DNA from 3 places in the Streptococcus sp. NPS 308 genome. Region 2 is predicted to be linked to each of the others. Evidence: predicted binding sites of a transcription regulator. Region 2 holds the regulator's gene; each other region holds the start of a gene.

The links. Region 2 encodes CtsR, which represses protease genes until heat stress. Its sites were predicted from a motif close to TTGGTCAAAAAAGGTCAAANA; they were not measured.
Region 1: SNAG_RS06835 (ATP-dependent Clp protease ATP-binding subunit) is a predicted target of CtsR. The motif match lies at 2,364-2,384, and genes of this name have one in related genera.
Region 3: clpP (ATP-dependent Clp protease proteolytic subunit ClpP) is a predicted target of CtsR. The motif match lies at 2,956-2,976, and genes of this name have one in related genera.

What each region holds. Positions count from the first base shown of each region.
Region 1 covers NZ_AP017652.1:1,303,224-1,308,940, reverse strand. Annotated here, with positions in the region: gene SNAG_RS06835 (ATP-dependent Clp protease ATP-binding subunit) at 64-2,325, opposite strand; gene SNAG_RS06830 (DUF1797 family protein) at 2,561-2,791, opposite strand; gene SNAG_RS06825 (amino acid ABC transporter permease) at 2,982-3,665, shown strand; gene SNAG_RS06820 (amino acid ABC transporter ATP-binding protein) at 3,665-4,399, shown strand; gene SNAG_RS06815 (bifunctional methylenetetrahydrofolate dehydrogenase/methenyltetrahydrofolate cyclohydrolase) at 4,929-5,717, shown strand, end outside.
Region 2 covers NZ_AP017652.1:1,845,294-1,851,010, forward strand. Annotated here, with positions in the region: gene SNAG_RS09330 (ATP-dependent Clp protease ATP-binding subunit) at 65-2,497, opposite strand; gene SNAG_RS09335 (CtsR family transcriptional regulator) at 2,499-2,957, opposite strand; gene SNAG_RS10070 (DUF7720 family protein) at 3,234-3,404, opposite strand; gene SNAG_RS09340 (hypothetical protein) at 3,474-4,352, opposite strand; gene SNAG_RS09345 (DUF6932 family protein) at 4,349-4,822, opposite strand; gene SNAG_RS09350 (DUF722 domain-containing protein) at 5,206-5,616, opposite strand.
Region 3 covers NZ_AP017652.1:1,322,743-1,328,459, forward strand. Annotated here, with positions in the region: gene SNAG_RS06915 (branched-chain amino acid ABC transporter permease) at 1-584, opposite strand, end outside; gene SNAG_RS06920 (ABC transporter substrate-binding protein) at 704-1,864, opposite strand; gene SNAG_RS06925 (YlbG family protein) at 1,952-2,221, opposite strand; gene clpP (ATP-dependent Clp protease proteolytic subunit ClpP) at 2,300-2,890, opposite strand; gene upp (uracil phosphoribosyltransferase) at 3,064-3,693, opposite strand; gene SNAG_RS06940 (deoxycytidylate deaminase) at 3,782-4,249, opposite strand; gene SNAG_RS06945 (TetR/AcrR family transcriptional regulator) at 4,268-4,825, opposite strand; gene SNAG_RS06950 (DegV family protein) at 4,950-5,717, shown strand, end outside.

The DNA.
Region 1 (5,717 bases), 540 kb from region 2:
TTGCATTTATTTTAGTAAAAAAGGTGCAGAAAATGATAGACTTTCTGCACTTGTTATATAGATTTATTCTTCTATTTCAGAAGCAATCTCTTCTGTTTTTTCAGTTTTTTTGGCAGATTTGATTTGAATATTGCCATTGCTTGTCATGACTGCCTTGAGGACTTTCTCACTTGGATTTTCAAGGTAGAAGTCAGTGATGGCATCCTCGATATAGTCTTGAATGGTACGGCGGAGTGGCCGTGCTCCCATTTTTGGATCATAACCTAGGTCAACCAACTTTTCCTTGACCTTGTCTGTCACATCGAGGTGGATATTGTTGCTAGAGAGGCGTTTGTTGACATCCGCTAGCATGAGTTCGACGATTTGGAGAAGGTTGTCCTTGCTGAGAGGTTTAAATTCGATGATACCGTCAAAACGGTTCATAAACTCAGGACTAAAGAAGTTACCGAGTTCACCGAGGACAGAGTTGGTACGTCCTTCACGAGCGGCTCCAAAACCAACGCTGGCTTCAGCCTTACCAGTACCCGCATTTGAGGTCATGATAATGATAGCATCCTTAAAGCTAACTGTTCGTCCTTGCCCATCTGTCAAACGACCATCGTCCAAGACTTGAAGGAACATGTGCATCACATCTGGATGGGCTTTCTCGACCTCATCGAGAAGGATAAGTGAGTAAGGATTGCGACGAACTTTTTCCGTTAACTGACCAGCTTCATCATAGCCGACATAACCTGGAGGGGCTCCGACTAATTTAGCCACACTGTGTTTTTCCATGTATTCACTCATATCAAAGCGAATCATGCTGTCAGCAGAGCCAAAGAGCTCAATGGCTAGTTGTTTGGAAAGTTCTGTCTTACCAACACCAGTTGGTCCGACAAAGAGGAAGCTTCCGATTGGGCGGTTAGGAGTTCCAAGTCCAACACGATTACGACGAATGGCTTTGGCAATCTTATCGACAGCCTCGTCTTGTCCGATAACATGGGCCTTGAGGTCGTCTGCTAGATGGATAAGCTGAGACTGTTCTTTTTCTTTGAGTTCTCCGACAGGAATATTGGTTTTCTGCTCGATGATATGCTCAATGGTTTTCTCGCTAATGATAGGAGTATCCTGATCGGTCACCTTGTTTTTCTGCATTTCCTTGTACTTGGCAATCTGATCGCGGAAATAGGCAGCTTTTTCAAAGTCTTCCTCTCGTGTAGCCTGAGCCTTGAGATTCTCAGCTTCAATTAAACGCTGGTCAATCACTTTAGGATCAACAAAGTTCAGTGTCAGATTCATCTTAGAACCAGCTTCATCTAACAGGTCAATAGCCTTGTCTGGCAAGAATCGATCTTGAATATAGCGATTGGAAAGATTTGCAGCTGCTTCGATAGCAGCATCAGTATACTTGACGTGATGGTAGTCTTCGTATTTCTTTTGAACCCCTTTGAGGATGATAATGGTTTCTTCGACAGTTGGTTCATCTACCTTGACAGGCTGCATACGGCGCTCGAGAGCAGCATCTTTTTCAATGATGCGGTATTCATTGAGAGTAGTAGCTCCAACCAATTGCAATTCACCACGGGCAAGGGCTGGTTTGAGGATATTTCCTGCATCCATATTGCCATCGCCTGCTGACCCTGCACCAACAATTTCATGGATTTCGTCGATAAAGAGGATGATGTCCTCACGTTTGCGGATTTCTTCCATGAGCTTTTGCATGCGTTCTTCAAATTGGCCTCGAATCCCTGTTCCTTGAACTAGACTGACCACATCCAGACGGATGACCTGCTTACCTTGGAGTTTATGGGGAACATCACCATCAACAATCTTCTGAGCTAGACCTTCGACAACGGCTGTTTTACCGACACCTGGTTCTCCGATAAGGACAGGATTGTTCTTGGTTCGACGGTTGAGGATTTCGATAACGCGGATAATCTCCTCATCTCGACCAATAACAGGGTCAATATCTCCCCGACGAGCAATCTCAGTAACATTGATTCCATACTCTTCTAGAAGACCTTTCTCTTGACTTGGAGGCGGTGTTTGAATGGGTCCGCGATTTTGAGGTCCGTAGCCACCATTACCCCCATATCCTCCACCTGATTGAGTTGGAGGGACATTATTAGAAGAAGGTCTGAAATTGTTCAAATCATTGAAAAAGTCTCCAAAAGGATCAAAGTCACGATTGTTTAGGTCAGTCATCCCTTTAAAGAGGGTATTGTTTGGGTCCGTTTTGATAATTTTATAGCAATTTTGACAGAGATCAATTTGTTTTTGCTGTCCATTGAGATTGGTATAAAGATGAATTGTTGAGTCGTTAATTTTACAGTTTTGACAGAGCATACATCTACCTCATTTCATTCTTACCCTTGGCCTGATAAAAGGTCAAAAATAGTCAAAGTTTTTATATTCTCATTATAGCATGATTAAGGTGTAAAGCAAGTAAAAAGATTGGGCTAGGAAGATTTGGAGAGAAAGTTCCTAAGAAAATCTCTGTTACTGATGGTAAGAAAAAATCCTATTTGCAGGGACAAAAAGGATTCTCGTTCATCAGTCAGGTTTCCCCACTGTTATTCTATTAGTAAAGGAGTTCGTAAATCTCCATTGCAATCAAGTCAATGCTATCAAAGGTATAGGTTTCACGTGCTTCAACATCGCGAAGGGTGAAGAGTGATCCATTTTCTTCGTCATAGCTGTAAGCAACCTCTGCAACAACAACTCCTTCACGTTCAAAATTACGTTTAAGATTTCCGCCATCTTTTGTCATAGCTTCTAGGCGGTTGATGATTCTAACCAAATGTGATTCCATTATGATTCTCCTCCATTTCTTATCGTTACTATTTTACCATAAACCACGGGGACTTGACTAGAAAAAACTAAGATTTCTCGCTATTTCTCTTTTGCATAAAATTATTGGTGAAAATCAGTGAAAAAATATTGAATTTTAATTCAGAACATGTTATAATCATACAATCTGATATTTAGAAAGCTGAGTTTATATGAATTTTTCCTTTTTACCAAAGTATTTACCTTATTTTAATTATGGTGCTCTTATCACGGTAGTGATTTCAATTCTGGTAGTCTTTTTCGGTACCATTCTTGGTGTCTTATTGGCCTTTGCTCAACGTTCACGTTTTAGACCTCTTGTCTGGTTTGCAAATGTTTATGTATGGATTTTCCGAGGGACACCGATGATGGTGCAAATTATGATTGCTTTTGCCCTCATGCATATCGATGCGCCTACTATTCAAGTAGGGATTTTAGGTGTGGACCTTTCCCGTTTAATTCCAGGTATTCTGATTATTTCTATGAATAGTGGAGCTTATGTGTCTGAAACTGTTCGTGCGGGGATCAATGCGGTTCCTAAAGGTCAGTTAGAGGCTGCTTACTCTCTTGGTATTCGTCCGAAAAATGCCATGCGTTATGTCATTTTGCCACAAGCTATCAAGAATATTCTTCCAGCTCTGGGAAATGAATTTATCACCATTATCAAGGATAGTTCCCTCTTGTCTGCGATTGGAGTTATGGAGTTGTGGAATGGTGCAACGACAGTAGCAACAACAACGTATTTACCGTTGACTCCACTTTTATTTGCAGCCTTTTACTATTTGATTATGACCTCTGTTTTGACAGTGGCGTTGAAAGCATTTGAAAAACATATTGGACAAGGAGACAAGAAATAATGACAGAAACCTTGATTAAAATTGAAGAACTACATAAGTCTTTTGGGGAAAATGAAGTTTTAAAAGGCATCAACCTTGAGATTAAACGAGGAGAAGTTGTGGTCATTATTGGTCCGTCAGGGAGCGGGAAATCAACTCTCCTTCGTTCGATGAATCTCCTTGAAGAAGCAAGTAAAGGTAAGGTTATCTTTGAAGGAGTCGATATCACAGATAAGAAAAATGACCTTTTTGCCATGCGTGAAAAGATGGGTATGGTATTCCAACAATTCAACCTCTTTCCCAATATGACAGTGATGGAAAATATCACTTTGTCACCAATTAAAACCAAAGGTGAAAGCAAGGAAGTTGCGGAGAAAAGAGCACAGGAACTGTTAGAAAAAGTTGGCTTGCCAGATAAGGCAAAGGCCTATCCTCAGAGTTTGTCAGGTGGTCAGCAACAACGGATTGCCATTGCACGTGGACTTGCTATGGAACCAGATGTTTTGCTCTTTGATGAGCCGACTTCAGCCCTAGACCCTGAGATGGTTGGAGAAGTTCTAGCTGTTATGCAAGACCTTGCCAAGTCAGGGATGACCATGGTGATTGTGACTCATGAAATGGGCTTTGCGCGTGAGGTAGCAGACCGTGTCATCTTTATGGCTGATGGTGTTGTTGTCGAAGATGGAACGCCAGAGCAAGTCTTTGAACAAACCCAAGAACAAAGAACCAAAGATTTCTTGAGTAAGGTTTTGTAAGAGTTGTAAATTTATATCCATTTCGACTTTTTCTTAGGTAGATAGTTCGATAAGTTATATCAAAACTTCTTTACTCAGTTTAGATTAAAGTTATAAATAAAAAGTAGGAATCAGAAAACACTGATTCCTACTTTATTTTAGTTAAAACATGAAGCTAATGCTTGTAAGTATACCTAATACTGCGAAAATAATTTTCCAAACTTGGTGGTTCTTTTTGAAAAGCTTATCAGAGTATAGTGCTAGTATAAGAAATATAAAAAATAGTATATATTTATGAAAGATTGACATCTCTATCCTCCTTTTTTGTAAGACTTCCTTTACTTATATTGTACATTATTTTTGATGCAGAATCAAAAAATAATATCATTATTCTGTGGAGTTCCTTTATCCTCCAGTAAGAGAATGACTAGTCCTGCAACTGAGCTTTTTCTTATAGTTTCAGACTATAAGGTCCATTAGGCAAGAAGTGTTAGGATGGCGAGTTATTTTTTGATATAATAGAGGATATTTGATAGAAAAGAGAAGAGATATGGCTCAGATTATCGATGGGAAGGCTCTTGCAGCTAAGTTACAAGGACAGTTGACTGAAAAGACGGCCAAACTAAAAGAAGAAACAGGTTTAGTTCCAGGTTTGGTGGTGATTTTGGTTGGAGATAATCCAGCCAGCCAAGTCTACGTTCGCAATAAGGAACGGTCGGCTCTTGCTGCAGGATTCCATAGTGAAGTAGTGCGAGTTCCTGAAACCATTACCCAAGAAGAATTGTTAGATTTGATTGCCAAATACAATCAAGATCCAGCTTGGCATGGGGTTTTGGTCCAGTTGCCTTTACCTAAACATATTGACGAAGAGGCAGTTTTGTTGGCTATTGACCCCGAAAAAGACGTGGATGGTTTCCATCCGCTAAACATGGGTCGCCTCTGGTCTGGTCATCCAGTTATGATTCCTTCGACACCTGCAGGAATTATGGAAATGTTTCATGAATATGGGATTGATCTAGAAGGTAAAAATGCAGTTGTCATCGGTCGTTCCAATATCGTTGGAAAACCGATGGCTCAGCTTCTTTTAGCAAAGAATGCGACTGTGACTTTGACTCACTCACGCACCCATCATCTTGCCAAGGTGGCTGCTAAGGCGGATATTCTTGTCGTTGCAATCGGTCGTGCTAAGTTTGTGACTGCTGACTTTGTCAAACCGGGAGCGGTTGTCATTGACGTTGGGATGAACCGAGATGAAAATGGCAAACTTTGTGGAGATGTTGATTATGATGCGGTTGCACCACTTGCTAGTCACATCACACCTGTACCTGGTGGAGTTGGA
Region 2 (5,717 bases):
TTTTTTATCATTTTTTATAAAAAAGTAGCAAAAAAGAATCAGGATTTCTCCTGATTCTCCATTTTTAAGCAATATCAAATTTCAATTGTCCAGCTTTGACACCAATTTTGAGGGTCTTGCCTGCTACCAGTTCTCCCTTGAGAAGGAGTTCTGCTAGCTTGTCTTCCACTTCTGTTTGCAGGGTTCTGCGAAGTGGACGGGCTCCCATTTCTGGATTGTAACCTTGACTAGCTAGTAACTTCAGTGCCGAAGCTTGCAGTTTCAAGTCGATACCCTTCTCTGCCAGGCTAGCAATCAATGGTTTCACCATGATCTTGACAATTTCCTGCATGTGTTCACTATCCAAGCTATGGAAGACCACCTTTTCATCAATACGGTTGATAAACTCTGGTCGATAAGCTTTTTTCAACTCTTCGAAGATGCGTTTTTCCATATTTTCCTGGTCAAAACGAATGTCCTTGGCCCCAAAGCCGACTGTCTTGTCATCACGAAGGGCTGTCGCACCAAGGTTTGACGTCATGATGATGATGGTATTTGAAAAGTCCACCTTGCGCCCCTTGCTGTCTGTCAAGACACCGTCGTCCAGAACCTGCAAGAGAACATTAAAGATGTCTGGGTGGGCCTTCTCTACCTCGTCAAAGAGGAGAACAGAGTATGGTTTGTTGCGAACCTTCTCTGTCAACTCCCCACCTTCTTCGTAGCCTACATAGCCCGGAGGAGCTCCATTGAGACGGCTAGCTGCGAATTTCTCCATATACTCACTCATATCAAAGCGGATAAGGGCTGATTCGTCATCAAAGAAGACTTCTGCCAAAGCCTTTGCCAATTCGGTCTTTCCGACTCCTGTCGGCCCTAGGAACATAAAGGAACCAATCGGACGCTTGTGACTGCGAATCCCTGACTGATTGCGACGAATAGCACGGCTAATACTTGAAACAGCTTGATCTTGACCGATGACACGTTTGTGTAGTTCAGCTTCCAAGTTCAGATATTTCTTGGCATCCGTTTGCGTCAGTTTTTGGACTGGAATCCCTGACAAGCGACTCAAAGTAGTCAGGATTTCAGTCTCTGTCACCAAGTCTTTATAGACAGGGACTTCCTGCTCTTTTGCGATTAGCTGGCCTGCTTGTTTCCACTTGCCATCCATCAAGGCCTTGTCAGCTGGACTCAAGTCGGATTCGTCCATTCTCACATGCTTGGATTTGTTTTGCACAGTTGCTGCTGCCTCATCCAAGAGGTCGATAGCAGAGTCTGGCAAGTGACGACTGGTCAGGTAACGATGTGCCATCTTAACAGCTGTTTCGACAGCTTCATCTGTGATTTGCACACGGTGGTGTTTCTCATAGGTAGCCTTCAAACCTTGCAAAATGGTCATGCTGTCAGCTAAACTTGGCTCTTCAATCGTCACTTTGGCAAAACGACGAGAAAGGGCAGCATCTTTTTCGATGTGTTTTTGGTATTCTTCCTGAGTAGTTGCACCAACCGTTCTCAAAGTTCCACGTGCCAAGGCTGGCTTCAAGATATTGGCCGCATCTAGAGTCGAATCAATACCGCTACCAGAACCCATGATGGTGTGAAGTTCATCAATAAAGAGGATTACTTTACCATCTTCCTCGATATCCTTGATGATATTGTTCATGCGCTCTTCAAAATCTCCACGGAAACGTGTCCCCGCAACAACATTCATCAAATCAAGCTCCAAAACGCGCATCTTGGCCATTTCCGTAGGTACATCCCCACTAGCAATACGCTGGGCAAGGCCAAGGGCTAGAGCTGTTTTCCCGACACCAGCATCTCCAACCAAGACCGGATTGTTCTTGGTCTTCCGACTCAAAATCTGAATCATACGTGAGATTTCCTTGTCTCGACCTATAACTGGCTCTAACTTGCCAGAACGCGCTTGCTCCGTTAGGTCATGCGTGTAGTCCTCTAGACCACCACTTTGAGCTTGAGGCATGCCCATCATATTGGCCATGGAATTTTGCTTGTCAGTTACTGTGCGATGACGTTGACGCAAAGCCTTGAGATCTTCTCTTGTCCATCCTGCACGTTCTTCTAGATTGCGACGAAGAGCAGCAATTCTGACCTGATCTTTCTGGTCTTCATAAGAAAAGCCCGCTCTCTCCAAGATGCGAGTTGCCAAGGCATTGCCGTCATGCAAGATTGCATAGAGGACATGCTCTGTCCCTAGCACCTTTGCGTGGACCACTGAGGCTACATACTCTGCTTCCGCAAAGAGGACCTCCAAACGATGGGAAAAGGGTAATTCCGTAAAGGTTTCATCTTGGCTATAGTCGGTTTCAGTCAGTTCCAACGCAACCTCTTCTAAACGATCCATTTCATAAGGATAATCGTTTAAAGTCGCACCTGCCACACTGTAACTGTGATTGGACATGGCAATCAATAAATGCCAAGACTCTAGATATCGAGCTCCAAAATGGCTCGCAACCATGTAGGCACTTTCGATACATTCATTCAATGCTTTTGAATAGTTCATCTTACTTCTCTTTTCTATCTACCTCTTGTAATAGCTGTCGGAGCATATTGGCACGGACAACTGGGGATTCTTCCCCTAGGACACGATCCGTTGCTACAGAAGTCAGCAAGGTCATCTCCTGCTTGGTCATTAAGTCCTGCTCCACCAAAAGCTGGAGAATATCCTCATAAATCTCCTGACTAACTCGCTCACCAATCGAGTAAAGCAAATCGCGGAGCATCTCATGATGATTGGAAAACTCAATCCGTCCGATGCGAATGTAGCCTCCGCCACCACGCTTGCTCTCAACCAAGTAACCTCTGCTTTCAGTAAAACGGGTCTTGATGACATAGTTGATCTGACTTGGCACAACCTGAAAGGTATCTGCCAACTGACTCCGCTGCAATTCCACGATACCAGACTGGTCTAAAATCGCCTTGATATAGGCTTCGATATGATCTGATGTATTTTTAAATCTCATAGTAAATCAAACTCCTTCTTTGAACCTTGACTATCTTTGACTATACTATCATTTAACACTCTATAAGTCAAATTTTTAAGGTCAAAGCCTTGAAAATACTGACTTTCTTTAAAAATACTACAACATTAGGACGCCTTAGTTTTTCTTGAAAGTTCCTAAAAAAGTCCACAAAAAAGAGCCCTAAAAAGGGCGTAATATTGACGAGTTCAGCAGGCAAGAAACTAGCACGGTCAAACGTGCTTTTTTATTACCTGGTAATATTATAGCATATCTTCCTCAGCATTTCCATTTCGCACATTTGTGCCGACTGACGCACTGTTGAGGTGTAATTTTTTGTATTGATGTACTAAAAGTCGCTTCTACGTGGTGTTCAAAGCCTAGTCTAGTTTTCTTAATACTTGCAAATTTAATATTTAGAACTTTCGTTTCTTTCTCTACTATTCGCAAAAATAAAGGAGTAACTATCTTTGACAGTTACCCCTTTTTGCTCTAATTATTTTTATTGGATAATTAGGATTATATTTCTACTATATTTCTAACTGATGAAGTTACATAAGTGAAAGTATGTTGTGTACGTCTAATAACTACTTTTACACTTGTCTTAATTTGATATTCTTCATTTGTAGTTAAATGAAGTGATTTTATTTCTGGATCGTTGACCTTTACATTCACAATTCCTTCTTGAGTATCCAAAGTTATCTTTTGAGTAGATAAGTCAACCTTGATTAATTTCCCCTGAACTATGATATTTTCTTGTTTTTCTATATGAGTATCCTTAAATTTTTTGTTAATCTCTACGATCTGTTCTTTAGCAAATAGCTTATTCGAATTATTTAGTTTATCTTGAATCTCTATCCCAAGTTTTTCTTTATTCAATCTAGAGACTAATTGTTTCACAGAATTAAAAGTTCTTGAACTATATGTCTCCACAAATTCTGGAATATCAATTGTTCCTTCAAGCAAATCAGATACATCATTCATTACATTTATTGCTATATTATTTTCACGATCGAAGATTGAAAGTTGATTAGTTTTTAATCCCAAATCAATTATAAATGAACCTGCTCTGGTAGAAGTAATTATAAGCTCATTCCTATTTAGAATATCTTTTGGAATCTGTCCTCGCTTTCCTTCAAATCCAATACACGATGCTATCCCATTTTCTTGAATACTCTCGACTGATTTGAGAGTTTCTGACAGTTGTCTTAACCCAATTTGTCCAGAAGGAAGATTCTCTGAAAGCAATCTGATAGAAAGCATACTCTTAACATTACTTGAATTTATCGCTTCTTCAAATTCTCTCATTGATTCAAGTCCCATATGCAACATAGCTCTTAATTCATCATTAGAAACTTTATTCGCTCTATCTTCAAGTATTTTTAATTCTGTACTCATAAAACCACCTCCTTATCTAATTCGATAATTCCTTTAGGGTTATGATTTCTGTCAAAACCAAATTTCCCTAACCAATAGGTTTCCTGGTAATCTATTTCATACCATTCTTTAGAAAACTGAATAAAGAAATTTTTATCCCAACAAACATAAACATCTAAATATTTATCTAATAAATCACCATGTTTACTCCTTAATAATTGAAAATATTCACAATTATTGGGATCTGGCTCAATAAATACAACACAATCAATATCATTTGGATTCACCTTATTGGAACAAAAACTGCCATCAATCCAGACTCTAGTTACTTTATTTTTATCTAATTCATTCCAAAAACTACAAAATGATTCAAAATTTCTATAACGTGTAGTTGAAGTTCGAAAGCCATTCACCAAAAAATCTTCAATTTCTGATTTTTCTCGTACATCAATTACGCCACCCTCTAGATTCCCATGTACGTTAAATTGCATATTCCCCTCCATACTTTAATCAAACAATGATTTAATCATATCTGCAATTCCTGATTGTATAATGTAGTTTTTCAAGAGATAAATTAATACTTTGAACTAATTATATCCCTTTTTTACTTATTATTCAATATTGTTGATTAAGTATTACCAAAAAAATCAGTCGGTGTTGATTTATTTTTAATTAAGATTCAATTAGTTCATATACAACAAAGTAAGGACTTACTGAAGTTCAACTTGAATTTTAAACACTCAATGTAAATCCTGCATTTTACTCAAAATCGGCCAGTTTTTACCCCCTTTTTGTCTGAAGTGCTCCGACTTGGAAAAAGTTCCCTTCACCGGTACCCTACTGGCCAAAAAGATTTTTTAAAAGGTGGGGGGAGTCAATATCCTTTCAATTCCACAAATCTTTTAGCGATTACCTTTCTACGGCTATTTATATAACGAGTAGTTTTATTTAGTTTCTCTGCCACGTCTTCCCAAGTCGCACCAGCTTCTAAATATCTCATTTTAAAAATGACTAGATCACTTTCAATTAAGTTTTCCATCAAGGTATCTACAACTAGTTTGAAGCCTTCTAAATATCTTAGTGTTTGGTCTTCTTCAATTCTAATGATTGTCGCTTCAGTAGGACTAGATACTGTCTTGCCTTTCCCACCAGTATAATCTTCAGTGCTATGTTTCTTATTATGTATCAGTTCCTGTCTTCTCAAATAAATTCTATTAGCAAGCGTTCTATATCGTCCTAACTCAATATCTATCCCGTCCAGGTCTCTGTTACTCAACTCGTACATAGGCAAGTACCTCCACTTAAATTTAAAAATTTTTTTATCTTTCAATTTGTCAAATTGTAAATTCTGTCAAACTGACAAAAAGCGCTAAAAGCCTTCCAACA
Region 3 (5,717 bases), 520 kb from region 2:
GCTGAACCCAAAGCAAAGGTAAAACTGATTGTACGATTTACATTAATTCCCATCAATTGAGCTGCATCACTATCAACTGATACAGCACGCATCGCTTTCCCCATTTTTGTTTTTTTGACGATCAATTGCAATAAAACCATTAACAATATAGAAACTGTTAAAATCATCAATTGAACATTTGTCAAGCTAATTGGCCCAAAATCAAAGCGAATTGTTTCAATCGCTTGAGGGAAAGCACGAGTATTGGCACCTACTAGATAAACCATCCCATATTCCAGTAGGAAGGACACTCCGATGGCAGTAATCAATACAGAAATACGTGTAGAGTTTCGCAGAGGACGGTAGGCAAGAAATTCGATCACAACACCAAGTAGTGCAGTTCCCGCCATTGAAATAATTAAAGCTAAAAAGAAATTCATTTGGAAAGAATTAATCAAAAAGTAACCAATAAAGGCACCCATCATATAAATATCACCGTGGGCGAAGTTAATGAGTTTGATAATTCCATAAACCATGGTATAACCTAGGGCCAAAAGTGCATAAACACTACCCAGAATTAGACCATTCACAAGTTGTTGGAGCATAGCATTCACTCTTTTCTATCCTTATTTTTTAGAAAATTTCATTATTTTCACAAGTTCATAAACACCGAAACAGGGAGTGAGTCAAAGGCTCATTCCCCATTTCAAGTACTATTCTAATGTTATGGTTTTACAACTTCTGCTTCTTCAACTTTACCATTGTTCATGGTCATCATGTAAGCAGTTTTCACTGTATTGTGGTCAGCATCAAAGCTTGTTTGACCAGTTACACCTTCAAAATCTTTGGTTTTAGCAAGGTTGTCCTTGATTTCACCTGAGTTTTTAGCACCTTTTGCAGCATTCGCTACTAGGTAAACTGAGTCATAGGCTAAAGCTGAGAATGTTGAAGGCTCTTCGTTGTATTTAGCACGGTATGCTTCAAGGAAAGCTTTAGCTTTTGCAGAAACATCAACAGTAGTTGAGAATCCTGAGATGAAGTAAATGTTTGATGCTCTTTCAGCAGTTGCTTGTTGAACAAATTCTTCACCGTTAAATCCATCACCACCAATGATTGGTTTATCAATTCCCATTCCACGAGCTTGGTTTACAATTTTACCAGCTTCTGTGTAGTAACCTGGAACTACGATAGCGTCAAACTCTTTCCCTTTCATTTTAGTAAGGGCTGCTTGGAAGTCAGTATCACCTGCTACAAACGTTTCATCTGCTACAATCTCACCCTTATAGGATTCGCGGAATGATTTAGCAATACCTTTAGCATAGTCACTAGCATTATCAGTATAAAGAACAACCTTCTTAGCATTCAATTTGTTTGTTACATAGTTAGAAATAATCTTCCCTTGGAAGCTATCTTGGAATGTTCCAATAAATAAGTAATCTTGACCTTTAGTCAAACCGTCTTGAGTAGCACTTGGTGAAATCAATGGCACTCCAGCTTTAGTAGCGTTAGCTACAGCTGCAGCAGTTGCACCAGATGTCGCAGGTCCTACAATAGCTGCTACTTTTGATTGGGTAACAAGGTTTGTTGTAACAGAAGCTGCTTCAGCAGTTTCTGACTTGTTGTCTTTGTCTACAACTTCGATTTGTTTTCCATCGATTCCACCTGCAGCGTTGATTTCGTCTACAGCAAGTTGGGCACCTTTTTGTTCAGCTGTACCGTAAGCAGCTACAGCACCTGTCTCTTCAAAGTTAAAACCGATTTTGATTGTTTTTTCGTCTACTGGATTTCCAGTTGTGTTTGACGCTCCTGATTTAACTTCACCACATGCAGCAAGAAGGGCCACACTAGCAAGAGCCACAAAAGATAGGGCAAATTTTTTCTTCATTTTTAATCTCCTTATAGTCGTTTCAAAAATTGTATGTTAAGAATATACCGAATTATCAGAAAATTGTCAATACATTTATTTATTTTTTTAAATGATAACGTTTTCTTCGTTACGATAGAGATTGCCAACAAAGGGAGTCTCTAACTCTTGAATATGACAAGGCCTTACCTTTTTGATAAATCGTTCCTTAGCTAATTTCTCAACCAAGCTTTCTAGATTCTCAGTCGGAACATAAAGTTGCAGGTAGCGATGCTTTTTAGAATGATAGAAAATGTCTCCATATTCCTGTAGTTTTTTCGCATCTCTATTATAGTAGAGATAGATGATTAATCCTGATCGGTTTGTTTTTTCAAACATGAGGAAGCCTCTTTCTAAGAAATCTTATCCTATTATATCAAAAAAAGCAAACTCCGTCGAGTTTGCTTTCATGCTTTATTAGTTCAAAGAATTGTTAGCCATGATTTCATCAATAAAGCCATATTCAAGCGTTTCTTGGGCACTCATCCAGTAATCACGTTCCGCGTCTGCATGAATTTGCTCAACTGATTTACCAGAGTTATCTGCAAGGATTTTTTCCAAGGTCTTACGAGTTTTGAGCAAGTGTTCTGCTGCGATTGCCATATCTGTCTGTTGGGTACCACCACCGGTTCCACCCATTGGTTGGTGAATCATGTACTCTGCATTTGGAAGCATGAAACGTTTGCCTTTTGCGCCACTTGATGCAATGACAGTCCCCATGGATGCAGCCATTCCCATCACGATGGTTTGAACATCTGCCTTGATAAAGTTCATGGTATCAACGATTGCCAGACCAGCTGAAACAGATCCTCCAGGTGTGTTGACATAAAGGTAAATATCTTTTGTACTATCTTGGGCATCCAAGAAAAGCAATTGGGCGATAACAGAGTTGGCCATATTGTCTTCAACGGGACCTGTTAGCATGATGATGCGGTCTTTCAGAAGACGAGAGTAAATATCATAGGAACGTTCTCCACGGCTTGTTTGTTCAATAACTACAGGAATCATTCATTTCTCCTTTTAACTTTTATTTTTGTTAGTCACATGACTGAAGTTATGACTATTATAATATTTTGGTCAAAAAAGGTCAAATCTTTGCTCTATTACCTAAACAGAAACAAAAACTCAACCTCCTTTCAAGTCAAAAACGAACTTCTAGTTTCAATATTTACTTTGGAATTTTATTTAGTACCAAACAAGCGGTCTCCAGCATCCCCGAGACCTGGGACAATATAGCCATGTTCGTTCAAGCGTTCATCCAAGGCCGCAGTGAAAATTTCTACATCTGGGTGAGCTTCTTGAAGAGTTTTCACTCCTTCTGGAGCAGACACTAGACAGACAAACTTGATGTTTGATGCCCCACGTTTTTTAAGGGAGTCAACAGCCAAGATAGCTGAACCACCTGTTGCCAACATTGGGTCAACGACAAAGATTTGACGTTGGTCAATGTCCTCAGGCAATTTCACCAAGTATTCAACTGGTTGAAGGGTTTCTTCATCACGGTACATACCAATGTGCCCAACTTTTGCTGCTGGAACCAAGCTCAATAGTCCATCGACCATCCCGATACCTGCACGCAAGATTGGGACAATCGCCAATTTTTTACCAGCCAATTGTTTTTGAACTGTTTTTGTGATTGGTGTTTCGATTTCCACATCTTCAAGTGGAAGATCACGAAGTACTTCATATCCCATCAACATTGCAATTTCATCTACTAACTCACGAAAAGCTTTTGTAGAAGTGTCTGTACGACGCAAGATAGACAATTTGTGTTGAATGAGTGGATGATTAATGACTTCAATTTTTCCCATTTTCTGAATTCCTTCTTTCAATTTATTCTTCTCATTATATCAAAAAATGGTTTAAAAAGCTTTCTAAACCATTCATTTTTTATAAATTCTAAATTAAATTGGCTTCCTGGATAGCTCCTTGAACAGTCTCAAGTGGTAAATGGGTCAGCTCGGTACCTTTTTCTTGATAAAGGTACTGGGCATAGTCATCCATTCGGTACTGGTTGATATAAACCACGCGCTTGCAACCAACTTGTAGCAGTTGTTTGGTGCAGTTCAGACAAGGGAAATGGGTCACATAGGCGGTAAATCCTCTAGGAACCCCTCGTTCAGCCCCCTGGAGAATAGCATTGACCTCAGCGTGAAGGGTTCGGACACAGTGTCCTTCAATAACTAGACATTCGTGGTCAATACAGTGCTCAGTTCCTGATACAGAACCATTGTAGCCTGTTGAAATGACCTTATTATCCTTAACGAGGACAGCTCCTACTTTGGCGCGTTTACAAGTAGAACGATTGGCAATCAGTAAGGCTTGAGCCGCAAAGTACTCATCCCAAGCCAGTCTTTTTTCTGTCATAAGTCTTCTCCTTACCCCCTATTTTTTGAAAAATGGCAAGCGTAAATCTGCAATCTTTTCAGCTGGAACCTTCATGCCATCCTTGATCCATTTGAGCAAAACCGATACGATGGCAGAACTCCAAAAGGAATGAAGGTAGCTGCTGACGCCTTTTGATTTTCCGTGGTATTTTTCCAAAAATTCCTGCATAGCTTGGACGAAAATCTTTTCCAAGTGGTAGTCCAGAGCAAGTTGGATGATCTTGGCTTCTTTCTTGGCTGCGCGGAAAAGGTGTACCCAGACTAGATAAAGGTCTGTTTTGACATCGTAATGGCTCAACTGTTCCATAATGTTATGGACACTGCGTTTAAAGACGCTTTCCAAAATCTCTTCTTTAGAATCATAATTGCGATAGAAGGCAGCGCGAGAGACACCCGCCCGCTTGACCAGCTCTGAAATACTGATCTTGGCCAAATCTTTTTTCTCTAGAAGTTGCAAAAGAGCCGTCTCGATTGCTTCTCTGGTCAAGAAATTGGATTCTTGATTTGATTTTCTGAGATTTTCAAGAGACTTTTCAGATATTTTACGTTCAGACATAACAATTTCTTTCTACTTGTGACAACAGAGAGGTGGTACTTTTGTTTCAAGGGCTTTCATGATATAATTGTAAAAAAAGACAGAACCTTTGTCAATGTATAAGTGACAAAGATGGAGAATTTCTATGACTTGGAAGATTGTAGCTGACTCTGGTTGTGATTATCGTCAACTGCCTACTCTTGCTATCGATACTGAATTTGTGAGTGTTCCTTTAACCATTCAAGTAGCTGATCAGGTCTTTATCGATGATGCCAATCTCGACATTAACCACATGATGGAAACCATGTATGCGACTTCTGAGGCTTCAAAATCAGCCTGTCCTAGCCCTGATGATTACTTGCGTGCATTCGAAGGAGCCAAGCATATCTTTGTCGTTACTATCACTGGTGCTCTTTCTGGCAGTCATAATAGTGCGCAGCTTGCTAAGAATATCTACCTTGAAGAACATCCTGACACTCAGATTCATGTTATTGATAGTTTATCTGCAGGTGGGGAAGTTGACTTGATTGTCGAAAAAATCAATGAATTGATTGATCAAGGACTTTCTTATGAGGAGATTGTTGAAGCTATTACAGCCTACCAAGAAAAAACCAAGTTGCTCTTTGTCCTCGCTAAGGTCGATAACTTGGTAAAAAATGGTCGTTTGAGCAAACTTATCGGTACAGTTGTTGGTCTTCTCAACATCCGTATGGTCGGAGAGGCGAGTAATACTGGAACACTAGAACTGCTCCAAAAGGCTCGTGGACCAAAAAAATCGCTTCAAGCAGCCTATGAAGAACTCATCAAGGCTGGCTATGCTGGTGGCCGTATGGTCATGGCTCATCGCAGCAATGAAAAATTCTGTCAGCAATTGTCAGAACGCTTGCTGGAAAACTTCCCACAAGCGGATATC